Regions from separate parts of the Fictibacillus sp. NPDC058756 genome, predicted to be linked through region 2. Evidence: riboswitches for the same ligand, from Rfam matches in the RefSeq annotation. Region 2 holds a riboswitch; each other region holds the start of a gene.
The links. Region 2 has a riboswitch for S-adenosylmethionine ahead of ACFW35_RS19750 (methionine ABC transporter ATP-binding protein). Riboswitches for the same ligand answer to the same signal wherever they lie in the genome.
Positions count from the first base shown of each region.

Region 1: another riboswitch for S-adenosylmethionine. It lies ahead of ACFW35_RS03985 (methionine ABC transporter ATP-binding protein); the one in region 2 lies ahead of ACFW35_RS19750 (methionine ABC transporter ATP-binding protein).
Region 3: another riboswitch for S-adenosylmethionine. It lies ahead of ACFW35_RS08800 (bifunctional homocysteine S-methyltransferase/methylenetetrahydrofolate reductase); the one in region 2 lies ahead of ACFW35_RS19750 (methionine ABC transporter ATP-binding protein).

Region 1 is NZ_JBHYPU010000001.1:817,137-822,730, forward strand. Features, by position in the region: gene sigI (RNA polymerase sigma-I factor) at 1-397, shown strand, start outside; gene ACFW35_RS03975 (anti-sigma-I factor RsgI family protein) at 487-1,578, shown strand; gene ACFW35_RS03980 (hypothetical protein) at 1,706-2,050, shown strand; SAM riboswitch class I at 2,129-2,253, shown strand; gene ACFW35_RS03985 (methionine ABC transporter ATP-binding protein) at 2,504-3,529, shown strand; gene ACFW35_RS03990 (methionine ABC transporter permease) at 3,522-4,190, shown strand; gene ACFW35_RS03995 (MetQ/NlpA family ABC transporter substrate-binding protein) at 4,216-5,034, shown strand; gene ACFW35_RS04000 (hypothetical protein) at 5,098-5,220, shown strand; gene ACFW35_RS04005 (carboxymuconolactone decarboxylase family protein) at 5,306-5,594, shown strand, end outside.
Region 2 is NZ_JBHYPU010000007.1:7,324-12,917, reverse strand. Features, by position in the region: gene pdxT (pyridoxal 5'-phosphate synthase glutaminase subunit PdxT) at 1-537, shown strand, start outside; T-box leader at 575-792, shown strand; gene serS (serine--tRNA ligase) at 864-2,138, shown strand; tRNA gene ACFW35_RS19755 (tRNA-Ser) at 2,416-2,508, shown strand; SAM riboswitch class I at 2,722-2,829, shown strand; gene ACFW35_RS19750 (methionine ABC transporter ATP-binding protein) at 2,897-3,910, shown strand; gene ACFW35_RS19745 (methionine ABC transporter permease) at 3,903-4,565, shown strand; gene ACFW35_RS19740 (MetQ/NlpA family ABC transporter substrate-binding protein) at 4,581-5,396, shown strand.
Region 3 is NZ_JBHYPU010000001.1:1,739,228-1,744,821, forward strand. Features, by position in the region: gene cobA (uroporphyrinogen-III C-methyltransferase) at 1-658, shown strand, start outside; gene ACFW35_RS08790 (sirohydrochlorin chelatase) at 659-1,411, shown strand; gene ACFW35_RS08795 (precorrin-2 dehydrogenase/sirohydrochlorin ferrochelatase family protein) at 1,427-2,050, shown strand; SAM riboswitch class I at 2,066-2,179, shown strand; gene ACFW35_RS08800 (bifunctional homocysteine S-methyltransferase/methylenetetrahydrofolate reductase) at 2,241-4,091, shown strand; gene metH (methionine synthase) at 4,084-5,594, shown strand, end outside.

The sequences.
Region 1 (5,594 bases), on a different contig from region 2:
AGAAGATGAAGAAGGCCGTTTAGAAGAAAGCTATGCTGAACAAAAAGCAGCTATGGATCATTTTGAAGATCAGATTCAAGTAGAAAACCGTGTTTATGAAATAGAAGAGTATCAAAAGCTTTTAAAAACATTTGGACTAAACTTTAAAGTTTTAAGCAAACATTGTCCAAAACACGTGGATGCACGTGAAAATGCCAAAGAAATTGCTCGTCTTTTATCAGAAAATGAAGAACTTGCCGCATTTTTAAAGGAAAAAAAGCAATTGCCGATAAAAGATTTATTAAATATGGTCTCCTGTAGTCGTAAAACCATAGAGAGAAATCGAAAGTATATAATAGCGGTATCATTAATATATTTAGGCGATTTCCAAGCGCTGAAATCATACATTCAGCCTTAAGGTGAGGTATATTTGATTACATGGTAAGGGGGATCACTTCCTCTTGCCTGTAATTACTACTGATCCTGCAACTTGCGGGAGGGATACAATTGAAAAGCGGCAGCGGCATTGTAATAGAGGTTAACAACAGAAAAGCTACTTTGCTTATGAAAGATGGAACATTTGTAACGGTAAGAGTACCAGCAGGCAAAAATCCATCAGTGGGCAGAGAGTATCAGGCTTCTTATTTTTCGGAAAAGAAAAGAAGTCTTTTTGTGCTGCCATCTGTAGCAGCAATACTTGCCGTTGTTCTTTTATCAGAATTGATCCCAACTGGAAGCCAGTCAGCAGCAGCGGCTTATGTAAGCTTTGATATCAATCCAAGCTTAGAAGTAGGCGTAGATGAGGAAATGCAGGTTATACAAATAGATGCATTTAATGACGAAGCAAAAGAAATCATAAATAAATATAATCTGAACGTTGAAAATCAATTTTCGTTTGAGGACTTTGCTGATCAGCTTATTAAGGCTTATGAGGAAGAAGGGTATATGGAATCAGACCATTCTATGCTCATCACAACAATTTCCAGTGAAGAAGGCAATGATAAGACTGAATCAGCTCTAGATCAAGCAGTAAATTCAATTGTTAAAAAGACTGTTGTAAAATACCCTGTCCGCATCACTGTTTCAGAGTCTAATCATGACACTCGTGAAAAAGCAAAACAGCTTGGAGTGTCTTCAGGAAAATACAAAGCATTTCAAACTGCATACATAAACGACAAGACTTTAAAAGAAGAAAAGATAAAAGAGGTTAATTTTCAAGAGCTAAAAGTGAATACTTTATCCTCTAGTGACATAAAAAGCTTACCGCATCCGATGAAAATTAAAACAGACGACAATGAACAAAAGAATGACTTAAAGATAGCAGTGCCTAAAAAAGCAGATAGCCAACCAAAAGAAGTTAAAAAGCACAGAGAAAATCATCACAATCACCATAATTACCATAACAAGAAACAAGAAAAATTGGTGAAGCCTAAAGAGAAAAAGTTAAATAATAGCGATAATAAGCATCAAAATCGTGTGTTTAACAGCAATAAGCAAAAGAATAATGAACACCAAAACAAAAACGCTAATAATCATCATAAGAAAAATCAGCAGGATCGCAATAAACAAGATCACGACAAATATCGTAACAAACATTAGCACTAAATATGTTAATACTGTCGTAATTACAAAAACGATTTTCACTGACTGTCGAACGCTTTATAAAGGTAAACACTCCGTTCCTCTCGAAAAGGTGAAATAACAACCAATTCGGGGGGGATTTTATATGCTGGATGTCACCTTTTTTGAAAGACAGATTGGAAAAAGTCCATACTTGCCATTGTATAACATTCCGGTTAAACCTAGATTTAGTCTCAATGATGAAACTACATTGAGGATTGATTACAGAGAAGGAGAACGTAATCGTATCGTTGTTTTCAGAGGAAATCCAAAGTATCTATCTATGATGCTAGATGGGAAAATGAAGCTTACAACACTCCTTCGCCAAGAGATGATCGAGTTTCACGGGACGTTAAGACAGCGGCTGAAATGGGAAGCCATATTCTACTTAAGCTCCCATTGGGAACAAATATCTGCAGGCGTCTTGATTAAAAGTGTTAAAAATGTTTGACACGAATCGACAGTGGTGATATTATTCATCACAGTAATTCAAAAAATGCATCGCTTTAACTTAATAACGAAACGCTTTAACTTATCACGAGAGGTGGAGGGACTGGCCCTATGAAACCCGGCAACCGCTAGCTGTATGTAATCCATACTGACTAGAAAGGTGCCAATTCCTGCAAGGCATTCAAATGTCTTGGGAGATGAGGAGAACGTGCATAGAATATTATATGCCTTTCTGCTCATATTGAAGCAGAGGGCATTTTTTTATTTGAATTATGAAGTTGCATCATTGGTTTGTTGATTGGAGCGCAAGGTGCGAGACTCCAGCGGTATTAGCGGGACAGGTGAGACTCCTCACGGCGCAAAGCGCAAAGGAGGCTCACCGCATCCTGGAGCGGAAATCAACAGCTTCTAATTGCAATTTAAAGTATTACAGATGGAAATGAGGTTAGTTCTATTGATTAATTTACATTCAGTCCGTAAAGTCTTTCAAACCAAAGATGGTGAAGTAAAGGCTGTAGATGCGGTAGATTTAAACATAAAACAAGGTGAAATTTACGGCATTATTGGATACAGTGGAGCAGGGAAAAGTACTCTTATCCGGATTCTCAACATGTTGGAAAGACCAACAAGCGGTACGGTTACAATCGGCGGGAAAAATATGTCTGAGCTCTCTTCAAAAAAACTAAGAGAAGCTAGACAGGAAATAAGTATGATCTTCCAGCACTTCAACCTTTTATGGTCAAGAACCGTTAGAGAGAACATTGCTTTCCCGCTAGAAATCGCTGGGTTTCCGAAAGAGAAAATCAAGCAGCGTGTGGACGAGCTGATTGATCTTGTCGGACTAGAAGGCAGAGGCGGTTCATACCCTTCACAGCTAAGCGGGGGCCAAAAACAGCGGGTCGGTATTGCGAGAGCACTTGCCAATGAACCGAAAGTTTTATTATGTGATGAAGCCACTTCAGCACTTGATCCAAAAACAACCGACAGTATTTTAGATCTTCTAGTAGAAATTAACCAGAAGTTAGGTTTAACGATTGTGTTGATCACTCATGAAATGCATGTTATACGAAAAATCTGTCACCGTGTTGCGGTAATGGAAAGAGGAAAAGTTGTAGAAGAAGGCGATGTGCTGAACGTCTTTAAAAATCCTAAAGAATCCATTACAAAGGATTTTGTAAAACAAGTTACAGAACCAGAAGAAACAGTGGATACCATTAAGCAATTTATAGAGGAGTTTCCTGAAGGCAGAATTGTTCAGCTTACTTTTGTAGGAGGCCGTGCTGGTCAGCCTTTAATTACAGAGCTGATCCGGAATTTTGAAGTGGATGTTAATATCCTGCAAGGTAAAATTACTCAGACGCAAAATGGTCCATACGGTACGTTGTTTATCCAAATAAAAGGTTCTGAAGCGGCACTTTCTAACGCTATGGAATTTTTAAATAGTGTTCAGGTAGAAGTTGAGGTGATTCATAATGCTTAGTACTTGGTTCCCCAACGTTCAATGGGATGTTGTTTTAGAAGCAACAAAAGAAACGTTATATATGTCAGCCATATCGGTTCTTGTAACATTCGTTTTAGGTCTAGCTTTGGGGCTTGCATTATATTTAACTGCCCCAGGAAATCTTTGGGAAAACAAAGTCTTAAACAGTATCATTGCTATTATTGTGAACGTGTTCCGGTCTATTCCGTTTATTATATTAATTATTTTGCTGATTCCATTTACGCGCTTTATTGTAGGAACAATGCTTGGGGCAGAAGCAGCATTGCCGGCATTGATTGTTGGAGCAGCTCCATTTTATGCGCGTATGGTTGAGATTGCTTTGCGAGAAATTAATAAAGGAGTAATCGAAGCAGCGAAATCAATGGGTGCCACAAACACTCAAATTATTTTCAAAGTACTTATTCCTGAAAGCACTCCAGCACTTGTTTCTGGTATTACCGTTACTGCGATTGCTCTTGTAAGCTACACAGCAATGGCCGGTGTAGTTGGAGCAGGAGGTCTTGGTAACCTCGCGTATATGGAAGGTTACCAGCGGGATAATGCAGATGTAACTTTAGTTTCAACTGTTCTGATCTTGGTCATCGTATTTGTTATTCAATGGATAGGGGATCGATTCACAACAGCTTTAGATAAAAGATAAGCTCAAACAACAAGGAGGAAATCACATGAAAAAAGTATTTTCAATTATTTTACTTGCTGTAGTTGCTGCAGCACTTGCAGCTTGCGGCAATAAAACAGAAGGGGGCATCAGCGACGAAAAGCTGATCGTCGGGGCATCAAACGTACCTCATGCTGAAATTCTTGAAGAAGCAAAACCACTTCTAAAAGAAAAAGGTGTAGAGCTTGAGATCAAAACGTTCCAAGATTATGTACTTCCAAATAAATCTTTGGATGAAAAAGAAATCGGAGCAAACTACTTTCAGCATGTTCCTTATTTAGAATCACAAATGAAAGACCACGGTTATAAATTTGAAAATGCAGGCGGCATTCACATTGAGCCGATCGGTGTTTATTCTAAAAAATACAAGTCTCTAGATGAATTGCCACAAGGTGCTACGATTATCATGTCCAACTCTGTAGCTGACCACGGGCGTATGCTTGGTCTTTTAGAAAAAGAAGGTCTAATCAAAGTTAAAGAAGGCGCTGGTACTGAAGCGCAAGTTAAAGATATTGTAGAAAATCCAAAGAAACTAAAGTTCAAAGCAGATGTTGATGCAGGAATGCTTCCAAAAGCATATAAAAACGGTGAAGGCGATGCAGTACTGATCAACACTAACTATGCGATTGATGCAGGTCTTAATCCTCAAAAAGACGCTATTGCAATTGAAGGCTCAGATTCTCCATTCGTAAACATTATTACTGTACGAGAAGGAGATAAAGATAAGAAATCTGTTAAAGCTCTAGTTGAAGTATTGCGTTCAAAAGAAATTCAAGATTTCATTGAAAAGAAATACGAAGGTGCAGTAGTGCCTGTAACTGAATAAATGAATGAAGGGTGTCTCCACTTGATGAGGCACCCTTTATGTTTAATTTAAGGTGGACAATAAATGGATGGAATTGAAAAAATATGTGATGAGAACGTATTTTTATGTGATAGTAAGTCATTTTGTGATGATAGTCATTTTTTATGTAATTATGCAGACTTTTTATATGATGTTGTATTTCTTTAAAGAATCCTTTCTCCTTACATATCGCCCACAAAAATAACCCATACTAATCCTGTTTACTAAAAAGTGACAGGAGTGTAACGACAACATGAAACAAGAGGATCAACAAATGCCAGGATCAAATTCTGCACAATATCATCTTATCCGGTATAAAGAAGGTTTAGGAAAATATAACGAAAATATGCCTGAATTAACACATGCATATAATGAATTTACACGCCACTGTTTCAAGGAAGGCGAAATTTCCGAAAAATATAAACAGCTAATCGCGCTGGGGATCAGTATCTATTCACAAGATGAATATTGCATCATTTATCATACAAAGGGATGTCTGGATCAAGGATGTTCTGAAAATGAAATCCTGGAAGCTGTAGGCG
Region 2 (5,594 bases):
GTTAAAGCCATAAAAGCTTCTGGAGCTCAAGCTATAGCGGTAAAACGTGTAGAAGAGCTTGAGGATCTTGATGGCTTGGTAATGCCAGGCGGTGAAAGTACAGCGATGAGACGATTGATCGATAAATATCTATTCCTTGAACCGTTAAAGGAATTTGCAAAAAACAAGCCTATATTTGGTACTTGTGCAGGATTAATTTTGATGGCAAAAAGAATTCAGGGTCAGGACACAGCTCATCTGGAGCTGATCGACATGACAGTTGAACGCAACGCGTTTGGCCGCCAAGTTGACAGCTTTGAAGCTGATCTTATGATTCACGGAGTCGGTGAAGATTTTACAGGCGTATTCATACGAGCACCGTTCATCGTTGAAGTAGGTCCTGAAGTTGAAATACTTTCAAAGCATAACGACCGAATCGTTGCAGCCAAACAAGGTCATTTCTTATGTGCAGCTTTCCATCCGGAATTGACGGACGACCACCGTTTACATCAGTATTTTGTAAAAATGGTGCAATCCAACAAAGAAGTAGTTGCATAAAATAGAAAAATGCTGTACATTACTATAAAATCATCATAAAAAATCAATGACAGGAACTAGTAGCAAAAATGACTTTGTTTAGAGAGTCGGTGGCTGGTGAAAACCGATCAAAGTGTTTTGTGAATCCATCCTCGAGTGAAGAGCCGAAGGTAAGTAAGCTTTTCCGGTAAAGAACCGTTATACTTAAATGAGCCGGCAGTAGGCATAGTTCTATTGCAATCAGGGTGGCAACGCGGGTTAACTCTCGTCCCTGTTTCTAATGTGATCATTAGGAGCAGGGGCGGGAGTTTTTTGATTTTTTATAACGAATAAAGGAGGAAATAAGTATGTTGGATTTAAAATTTGTCCGTGCTAATTTTGAAGAAGTGAAACAAAAACTGTCTGCAAGAGGGGAAGACCTTTCTGGTTTGGATCAGTTTGAAGCACTCGATCAGCGCCGCCGTGAATTAATCGGTGAAACGGAGGCTTTAAAGTCTAAGCGTAATGAGGTATCTAAACAGGTAGCAGAATTCAAGCGTGAGAAAAAAGACGCTGACCAACTTATTACTGAGATGCGTGAAGTAGGAGATAAAATTAAGACGATTGATGATGAACTTCGCCAAGTAGAAGAAGATCTTCACGGAATTATGCTGACGCTGCCTAACATACCGCATGAAAGTGTCCCTGTTGGAGAAACAGAAGATGATAACGTACCGATTCGCCACTGGGGGGATGTACCAGAGTTTTCTTTTGAAGCAAAAGCACACTGGGATATCGCAACTGACTTGAACATTGTTGATTTTGAACGAGGAGCAAAGGTAACAGGAAGCCGTTTCGCATTTTATAAAGGTCTTGGGGCACGTTTAGAGCGTGCACTGATCAACTTTATGATGGACCTTCATGAAGACGAACACGGGTATACAGAGGTTCTGCCTCCATACATGGTTAATCGTCAAAGTATGACAGGAACTGGGCAGCTTCCTAAGTTTGAAGAAGACGCATTTAAGATTCGTGAAGAGGATTATTTCCTGATTCCAACATCAGAAGTACCTGTAACAAATATGCACCGTGAAGAAATTCTAACAGCTGATGAGCTTCCAATTACGTATGCAGCATACAGCGCGTGCTTCCGTTCTGAAGCGGGGTCTGCAGGACGTGACACTCGTGGTTTAATACGTCAGCATCAGTTTAATAAGGTAGAGCTAGTACGCTTTGTTAAGCCTGAAGATTCTTACGATGAGCTTGAAAAGCTAACAGGTCATGCTGAAAAAGTACTGCAGTTTCTAAACCTTCCATACCGTGTACTAAGCATGTGTACGGCTGATCTCGGATTTACAGCTGCTAAAAAGTACGATATCGAAGTATACCTTCCAAGCTACGGTGAATACCGCGAGATCTCTTCTTGCTCTAACTTTGAAGATTTTCAAGCGCGCCGTGCTCAAATTCGTTTCCGCAGAGAAGCGAAAGGCAAGCCAGAATTGGTTCATACGCTAAACGGATCTGGATTAGCGATCGGACGAACAGTAGCAGCAATTTTAGAGAACTACCAGCAAGAAGATGGAACGGTTATCATTCCGGAAGTACTTCGTCCATACATGGGCAATAAAGAAGTAATCAAGTAAACCAAAAGGGGCTGTCCCAAAAGTAAGTAAACTTACTTTTGGCAGCCCAAATTTTTTATTTTACAAATAAAAAATAAATAATGTCCCCAATTCCAGCTATCATTTCGAGGATTTTCGGCGATAAGGCTCACCTTACCCCTCGTGGAAAGCGATCACCTGGAGTGGAAATCAACCTCTTGTAATAGCGATAAAGTTGCGAAAAAAGATTTTATTTTTTTATAAAATTACGTTGACACTATATTTACTCACATGTTATTATAGTTCTTGTCAGTCACGCGGAGGTATACCCAAGTCCGGCTGAAGGGATCGGTCTTGAAAACCGACAGGGGTTTAACGACCCGCGGGGGTTCGAATCCCTCTACCTCCTCCATATACATATTCAACCTCATCTGAGCTTATCAGATGAGGTTTTTTGTTGTTTCTAGTCATTGATCAGCGGCGAATCTCTTAGTTCACTGTAAAAAAATTTTTCCTTATCCTATATGACATGTAAGCGCTAACACTTTAAAGTAGTAAAAAATGTTATTGACAGAACTTTTCGACAGGTAGTAATATGTCAATTATAACTTAATCAAATAATCAACACTTATTAAGAGAGACTGAGGGATCAGGCCCAATGACGTCCGGCAACCTCCATTATGGAACGGTGCTACTTCCTGCAGAATGATTCATTCATTCTGGAAGATAAGTCGATGTATGTCTATTCGCCCTCTTCCATTGAATGAAGAGGGCTTTTTATATTGAAGGAGGACAGAAATATGATTGAAGTGCGTGATGTAACGAAAATATATTCCGCTAAAGGAAAAGACATTGTTGGGGTCAAGAATGTTTCACTCACGATAGAAAAGGGTGAGATATTCGGAATTGTTGGCTACAGCGGTGCTGGCAAAAGCTCTCTCCTCCGTTGCTTAAATTTATTAGAGAAGCCAACATCAGGCGAAATTTTAATCGACGGTGTCTCCATTACGAAATTATCTAAAAAAGAACTTCGGGAAGAACGGCTAAAAATAGGAATGATCTTTCAGCATTTTTATCTTATTAGTGCAAAAACCGTATATGAAAATATCGCATTTGCGTTAAAAGCTGCGGGAAAAAAGAAAGATGAAATTAATCATAAGACTCTTGAACTATTACAGATGGTGGGGTTAGAAAATCAAAAGAATCAGTATCCGGCTCAGCTGAGCGGCGGACAAAAGCAGCGGGTCGGAATTGCACGGGCACTTGCCAACGATCCAAAAGTTTTGCTTTGTGATGAAGCTACTTCTGCACTCGATCCAAATACAACAAAAGCTATTCTTTCGCTTCTGCAATCCATCAATAAAAAGCTTGGCATCACAATTGTCCTTATCACACATGAGATGGAAGTCGTAAAAGAGATCTGTCACAGGATGTCAGTGATGCAGGATGGAGAAATCATCGAGACAGGTGATGTTTATAACTTATTTGCACATCCGGAGAAAGAGTTAACGAAAACGTTTATTAGCAGTGTTATACAGATGAACCTTCCTGAACCGCTCTTAAAGGGACGTAAAGGAGTGGTGATTAAGATTCATTTTAAAGGCGCGATAGCAGAAGAAGCAGTCGTTTCTGAACTCTTCCAAAACTTTAAGGTAAAAGGAAATATTCTTCACGGAAAGATTGAATACATCCAGGAGACGCCGCTCGGGATTTTCATTATGGAACTGATAGGTGAAGAGGCGGAAGTTAAGCGTGCCATCGCTTACATTAAAGACCGAATCGACAATTTAGAGGTGGTGAAACAAGTTGCTTGATTCTTTGTACAGCATCCTGCCAGATTTGAATAAAGCATTTTTTGAAACGTTATACATGGTCGCGATATCTTTAGGTGTTTCTCTGATAGTAGGCCTTCCATTAGGAGTAGCCCTGTTTGTTACAGACAAAGGTTTAATGTTTGAAAACGTCTGGATTAAACAAATTGCAGGTATTTTAGTAAATCTGATCCGATCAGTACCTTTTATCATTCTTCTCGTAGCTCTGCTGCCTTTAACTCAGCTGATTACGGGTACGACGATCGGTCCAACTGCAGCGTCAGTATCACTGTCTGTAGCCGCTATTCCATTCTTCGCACGTTTAGTCGAAACCTCATTAAGGGAGATCGATAAAGGTGTGATTGAAGCGGCAGTTGCCGTAGGAGCAACGCCATGGATGATCATCCGAGAAGTGCTGCTTCCTGAAGCGAAACCTGGGATCGTTCAAGCGATTACTGTCACAGCAATAAGCTTATTAGGCTACTCTGCAATGGCAGGTATTGTAGGGGGCGGAGGAATCGGTGACTTTGCGATTCGATTCGGCTATTACAGATACGACAACACAATCATGTTTACAACGGTTGTTCTGCTGATTGTCATTGTGCAGCTTTTGCAGGTCATTGGTGACGGAGTAGCTCGAGCGGTAAATAAAAGATAAAAAAGGGGATTCAATATGAAAAAAATAATACTTACACTATTCACTGCTATTGCTGTACTGGCTTTAGCTGCTTGCTCTTCCACATCAGGGGCATCAAAAGATAAGGAAGTTACCCTTGGAGCAACTGCTGGTCCTTACACAGATATGGTAAACAAAGCGATTAAACCCTCTTTAGAGAAAAAAGGCTATAAAGTAAAGGTTGTTGAATTCAGCGATTATATCCAGCCAAACTTAGCGCTTTCTAAAGGTGACCTCGATGCAAACCTTTTTCAGCATAAAGTGTATATGGAAAACTTCGCAAAAGAAAAGAATCTTAAGCTTTCTGAAGTCATAATTGTTCCTACAGCCCCAATGGGACTGTATTCTAATAAGTTTAAATCGATAGAAGAGATAAAAGAAGGAAGCACGCTTGCGATTCCTAATGATCCTGTGAACTTAGCACGAACGTTAATCATGCTTGAAGATGCTGGACTTATTACGATAAAAGAAAACATCAATCAGCTGACCGCGTCCGAAAAAGATATTAAAGACAATCCGAAAAACTTAAACTTTAAACCGTTAGAGGGAGCCCAGCTTCCGCGTGCCGTACAAAGTGCGGATGTTGCTGCAGTACCAGGAAACTTCGCGCTCGCTGCAAAAATGGATCTCCTGGACGCGCTTCAGCTTGAAAATATGCCTGATACGTATCGAAATCGTGTAGTCGTTAATACGAAAGATCTTGAATCGGCATTTGCAAAAGATATAAAAGAAGTAGTGGAATCCAAAGAATTTGAAGAAGTAATCGATAAAGAGTTCAAAGGCTTCGGCAAGCCTGAATGGATGAAAAAATAAGTGGTTGCTTCTACTTCATGATGCTCGCATTCTTTGGAGCGGGTGGTGAACCTCCTCGGCGCGACTTAGCCAATTGAGGTGATTGTTTTTTAAAGAAGAAATATATGAATATACGATGAAAATGAACCGGCTCTAATCAAAAAGAGCCGGTTTTTCATTTTTTATTGAAAATTTGCCCCTTATGACACGTATTTTCAA
Region 3 (5,594 bases), on a different contig from region 2:
TCATGCAAAACCAGAGTGCGATCTTATCTATTGCGGCAAACTGCCAAACTACCATTCCATGAAACAAGAAACAATCAATAGCTTTTTAGTAAAGCACGCTCAAAAAGGCAAAACAGTAACCCGTCTTAAAGGCGGCGACCCATTCGTCTTCGGTAGAGGCGGAGAGGAAGCAGAAACACTTTCAAAAAGCCGTATAGAATTTGAAGTAGTACCAGGTATCACTTCAGGAATTGCAGCTCCTGCATACGCAGGTATACCGGTTACACATCGGAACATCGCTTCAAGTTACGCGATTGTTACTGGTCACAGGAAAAAGGGTGAAGAAGAAGAGTTGAAATGGGACTGTTTAGCAAAAGGGATTGATACTTTAGCGATCTACATGGGTGTAGGTAACCTTCCCTATATCTGTGAAAAGCTGACAAAACACGGTAAAAGCAAAGATACTCCGGTTGCTCTTGTTGAATGGGGATCATTAGAAAATCAGAGAACCGTAACGGGTACATTAGAAACCATTGAAGATATTGTGATTCGTGAAAGAATCGAAAATCCAAGTATGATCGTTGTTGGAGAAGTGGTGCGACTCCGAGAGGAACTTAAGTGGTTTGAACAGCTTAATGAAGAACCAGTTGAGATGACTGCTATTAGCGGAGCACTTTAGATGAAAGCGTTACTTTTTATCTGTCATGGCACAAGACTGCAAAAAGGCCGTAATGAAGCAGAAGAATTCGTAAAGCAATGCATGGCTTCAGTTGATGTTCCAATAAAAGAGATTTGCTTTTTAGAGCTAGCTGAACCTTCCATTTCACAAGGATTTAATGCATGTATACAAAAAGGAGCGACGAGCATCTCTGTTGTACCTGTGTTTTTATTGTCGGCTAACCATGTAAAGATAGACATACCAAAAGAACTTAAATTTTTACAGAGTCAGTATCCTGAAACTGAAGTCATATTTGGCCGCGAATTCGGCGTACATGATGCCATTTCCCACCTGTTGTGGGAAAGGATTACGAAACGGGTTGCTAGTTTAAGTAAGAACTCACACATTTTATTGGTTGGAAGAGGAAGTACAGATCCAGATGTAAAGCTAGATTTAGAGAAAATCGCATCTAACCTTCAACAACATTATGGCATACCAAGTATTCAAGCTTGTTTTCTAACCGGTTCAGCTCCAAGCTTTGAAGAAGTACTATGGAACAGCCAAGATTCATACGATCAAGTAATTGTTGTTCCTTATCTATTGTTTTCAGGTCTATTAATAAATGGAATGAAGATTACGACAAAACGATATCTGGAACATTCACAAAAAGAAGTGATCCTGTGCGAGACGCTAGGCTATCACCCCATTTTAAAAGAAGTATTACTGACTCGGATAAAAGAGACACTTCGAACAAAAGAATTTGCAATATTTTAAAAAGTGAGGTATATTATGTACCCTATACACGTAGACCTATGCGGTAAAAAAGTTGTTGTAGCAGGAGGCGGTCCTGTAGCTTACCGGAAAATAAGAGATCTACTGAAAGAAAAAGCAATAATAACTGTCATTAGTATTGATGCAGTTAAAGAGATTCAGGAATTACATGAACAAAAAAGTCTCACTTGGATTTCTAGAGAGGTTAAGAGTAAAGATTTCGAGAAAGCCTTTCTTATCGTCGCAGCGACTAATTCAAACGAAGTGAATGCTGAGATTGCTATTAATGTGAATGAGAGCCAGCTGATTAATGTAGCTGACCAGCCGAAATTAGGCAATTTTATCATTCCAAGCGTTGTGAAAAGAGGAAAGCTTGTACTCTCAGTTTCAACCTCTGGGGCTAGTCCCAGCTTGTCCATCTCAATAAAAAAAGAACTTCAGCAAAAGTACAGTAAAGACTATGAATCTTACTTGGAGTTTTTATTTGAATGTAGAAACATCATTAAGAATGAATTTCCGAAAATAAAAAGGAAAGCTTTAATGGCGGAACTCACAGATCCCGTTTTTTTACATGATGTGAACAAACGTTACGGATATAAAAAGACATTAACGAACGAAAAAGTTCGTAACCTAGTAAAGTAACCAAAACGAATAATACCCTTATCAAGAGAGGTTGAGGGAGCGGCCCTATGAAACCTCAGCAACCAGCAGCGTAAAGCTGAAAAGGTGCTAATTCCTGCGAGTCCACATATGGACTTGTAAAGATAAGAAGACCAAACGCTGAAAAAGTCTTCTTTATAGAAGGCTTTTTATTTTATTTAAGGAGGCTTACATGAGCTTAGTAACGGATTTAAAACAAAACAAGATACTGATCGGCGATGGTGCTATGGGTACGCTTCTGTATTCGTACGGCTCGGACTTTTGTTACGAAGAATTAAATCTTTCGCAACCGGAACAAATCTATAATATTCACCGGGCTTATCTGAATGCCGGCGCTGATATCATTCAAACAAATACGTATGCAGCCAACTATTCAAAGCTAGAACGGTATGGCCTCCAAGATCAAGTAAAAGAAATCAACAAGGCAGCTGTTCAAATTGCGAGAAGAGCTGCCAAAAACGAATATGTCGTAGGAACCATAGGTGGAATCCGCGGCATTAAACCAAACAGTATTTCGCTTGATGAAATTAAACGCAGTTTTCGTGAACAGCTCTATTGTTTACTCATGGAAAACGTAGACGGTATACAGCTGGAAACGTATTACGATCTGCAAGAACTCGAAACCGTATTAGAGATTGCTAGAAAAGAAACGTCTCTTCCAATCATTGCTCAAGTTTCCCTTCAGGAAATAGGCTTTCTGCAAGACCGAACTCCAATTTCAGAAGCTCTGTTGCGTCTAGAGGAAATCGGTGCAAATGTAGTGGGATTAAACTGCCGGTTAGGTCCTTATCACATGCTGAAGACACTGGAGGAAGTACCGATTCCTAAACAAGCATTTTTGTCTGCGTTTCCGAATGCCTCACTGCCTTCCTATTCAGATGGGAAGTTCCAATATGAGAGTGATGCTGATTATTTTAAAGAATGTGCTCATTTGTTCAGACAGCAAGGTGTCAGTGTTATTGGAGGCTGCTGTGGTACAACACCTGAACACATACGTGCTTTCTCAACCGAGCTTAAAAACCTGCAGCCTGTGAAAGAGAAAGAAGTAAAACAAAGAAAAAGAGATATTGTAATTCAGTCAGCATCAAAGTCTAAATATGTTCCGCTTTGTGAAGAAGTAAAGAAGAAACAATCCATCATTGTTGAATTGGACCCGCCTCGCAAACTTGATACGTCTCGATTTATGGAGGGTGCGAAGGCTTTAAAAGAAGCGGGAATCGATGCTCTTACAATGGCTGATAATTCTCTTGCGTCACCACGTATATGCAATTCTGCATTAGGATCGATTGTTCAGTCAGAATTAAACATTCGGCCGCTCGTTCATATTACGTGCCGCGACCGAAACTTAATCGGACTTCAATCACACTTAATGGGGCTTCATACACACGGAATCCGTGAAATATTAGCTGTAACTGGAGATCCAGCAAGTGTCGGTGATTTTCCTGGTGCATCATCTGTATATGATGTTACTTCATTCGAACTGATCAAACTCATTAAGCAGTTTAATCAAGGATTATCGTTATCAGGAAAAGAACTTGGAGAAAAAACTTCCTTTAGTGTAGGAGCAGCTTTTAATCCAAACATCAGGTTAATTGATAAAGCTGTGAAACGTTTAGAAAAGAAGATTGAATATGGTGCGGACTATTTTATTAGTCAGCCTGTGTTTTCAGAGGAAAAGCTAATTGAAACATATGAAGCCACCAAACACATTGATAAACCGATCTATATAGGAATAATGCCATTAACAAGTTCACAAAATGCTGAATTTCTTCATCATGAAGTGCCAGGAATAAAATTATCTGACTCTGTACGTGAACAAATGGGGAAATATAAAGAAAACCCTAAACAATCAATTGTTGAAGGTTTAAATATAGCAAAATCACTTTTGGATACAGCTATGGATCTTTTTAATGGCATTTATCTCATCACTCCATTTATGCGTTACGAACTAACTGTTGAATTAGCCGAATATGCACGAACGAATCATCCATCCCTTTTAGCAAGGAGGTGGCAGAATGCCTAAGACATCAATAGAAGATCAGCTGAAAAAGAGAATATTAATTATGGATGGCGCAATGGGGACGATGCTTCAAGAAGCAAAGCTCACAGCAGAAGATTTTGGCAGCGAGGAATTTGACGGGTGTAATGAATATTTAAATGTTACAGCACCAGAAGTTATTGAATCCATTCATATAACGTATCTGCAAGCTGGCGCAGATATCATTGAAACGAATACCTTTGGGGGAACTAATCTTGTTTTAGACGAGTATGATCTTGGCGTACGAGCTTATGAGATTAATAGGTTAGGTGCGGAAATTGCGAGAAGAGCAGCTGATGCAGTATCTTCCGAAAAATGGCCGCGTTTTGTTGCCGGTTCAATGGGGCCAACTACGAAAACATTAAGCGTTACTGGCGGTACGACATTTGATGCGTTAAGGGAAGCTTACGCAGAGCAAGCAAGAGGACTGATCGACGGCGGTGCAGATCTGCTCCTTTTAGAAACAAGCCAGGATATGCTTAATGTAAAAGCGGGTTTTTTAGGAATCGAACAAGCGATTGAGCAAACAGGAAAACGAGTTCCCCTCATGGTATCAGGAACCATTGAACCGATGGGAACAACATTAGCTGGTCAATCGATTGAAGCGTTCTATATTTCATTAAAACACATGAATCCGTTAGCAGTTGGCTTAAACTGTGCGACTGGACCTGAATTCATGCAAGACCATATTCGCTCGCTTTCTAATTTATCAACAACTGCAGTCAGCTGCTACCCGAATGCAGGGCTGCCGGATGAAGAAGGAAATTATCATGAGACTCCTGAAACGTTAGCAGCTAAATTATTGGGATTCGCAGAAAAAGGCTGGCTTAATATTGTTGGAGGCTGCTGCGGAACAACGCCTAAACATATAGAAGCATTAGCACAAGTAATGAAGAACTATTCACCACGATCGATTCAAACGAATGAAACCCATATGGTCTCAGGAATTGAACCTTTCATTTATGATGACCCAACTTTACGGCCGATCATGGTCGGTGAGCGCACGAATGTAATTGGCTCAAGAAAGTTTAAGAGGCTTATTGCAGAGAAGAAATTCGAGGAAGCTGCTGAAATCGCAAGAGCTCAAGTGAAAGGCGGCGCACATGTACTAGATGTCTGCTTAGCAGATCCAGACAGAGATGAAAAATGTGACATGGAAGAGTTCATGAAGGAAGCTGTTAAGAAAGTAAAGATTCCTTTTGTAATCGACTCAACTGATGAAGATGTAATCGAGCTAGCTTTAAAATATTCACAGGGTAAAGCGATCATCAATTCTATTAACCTTGAAGACGGAGAAGAACGTTTTGAAAAAGTGATTCCTCTTCTGCATAAATATGGAGCGGCAGTAGTAGTCGGAACCATTGATGAAAAAGGAATGGGTGTTTCGGCAGAACGAAAGCTTGAAATTGCAAAAGAATCGTATGAGCTTTTAGTGGAGAAGTATAAAGTCTCACCTTCAGATATCATCTTTGACCCGCTCGTTTTTCC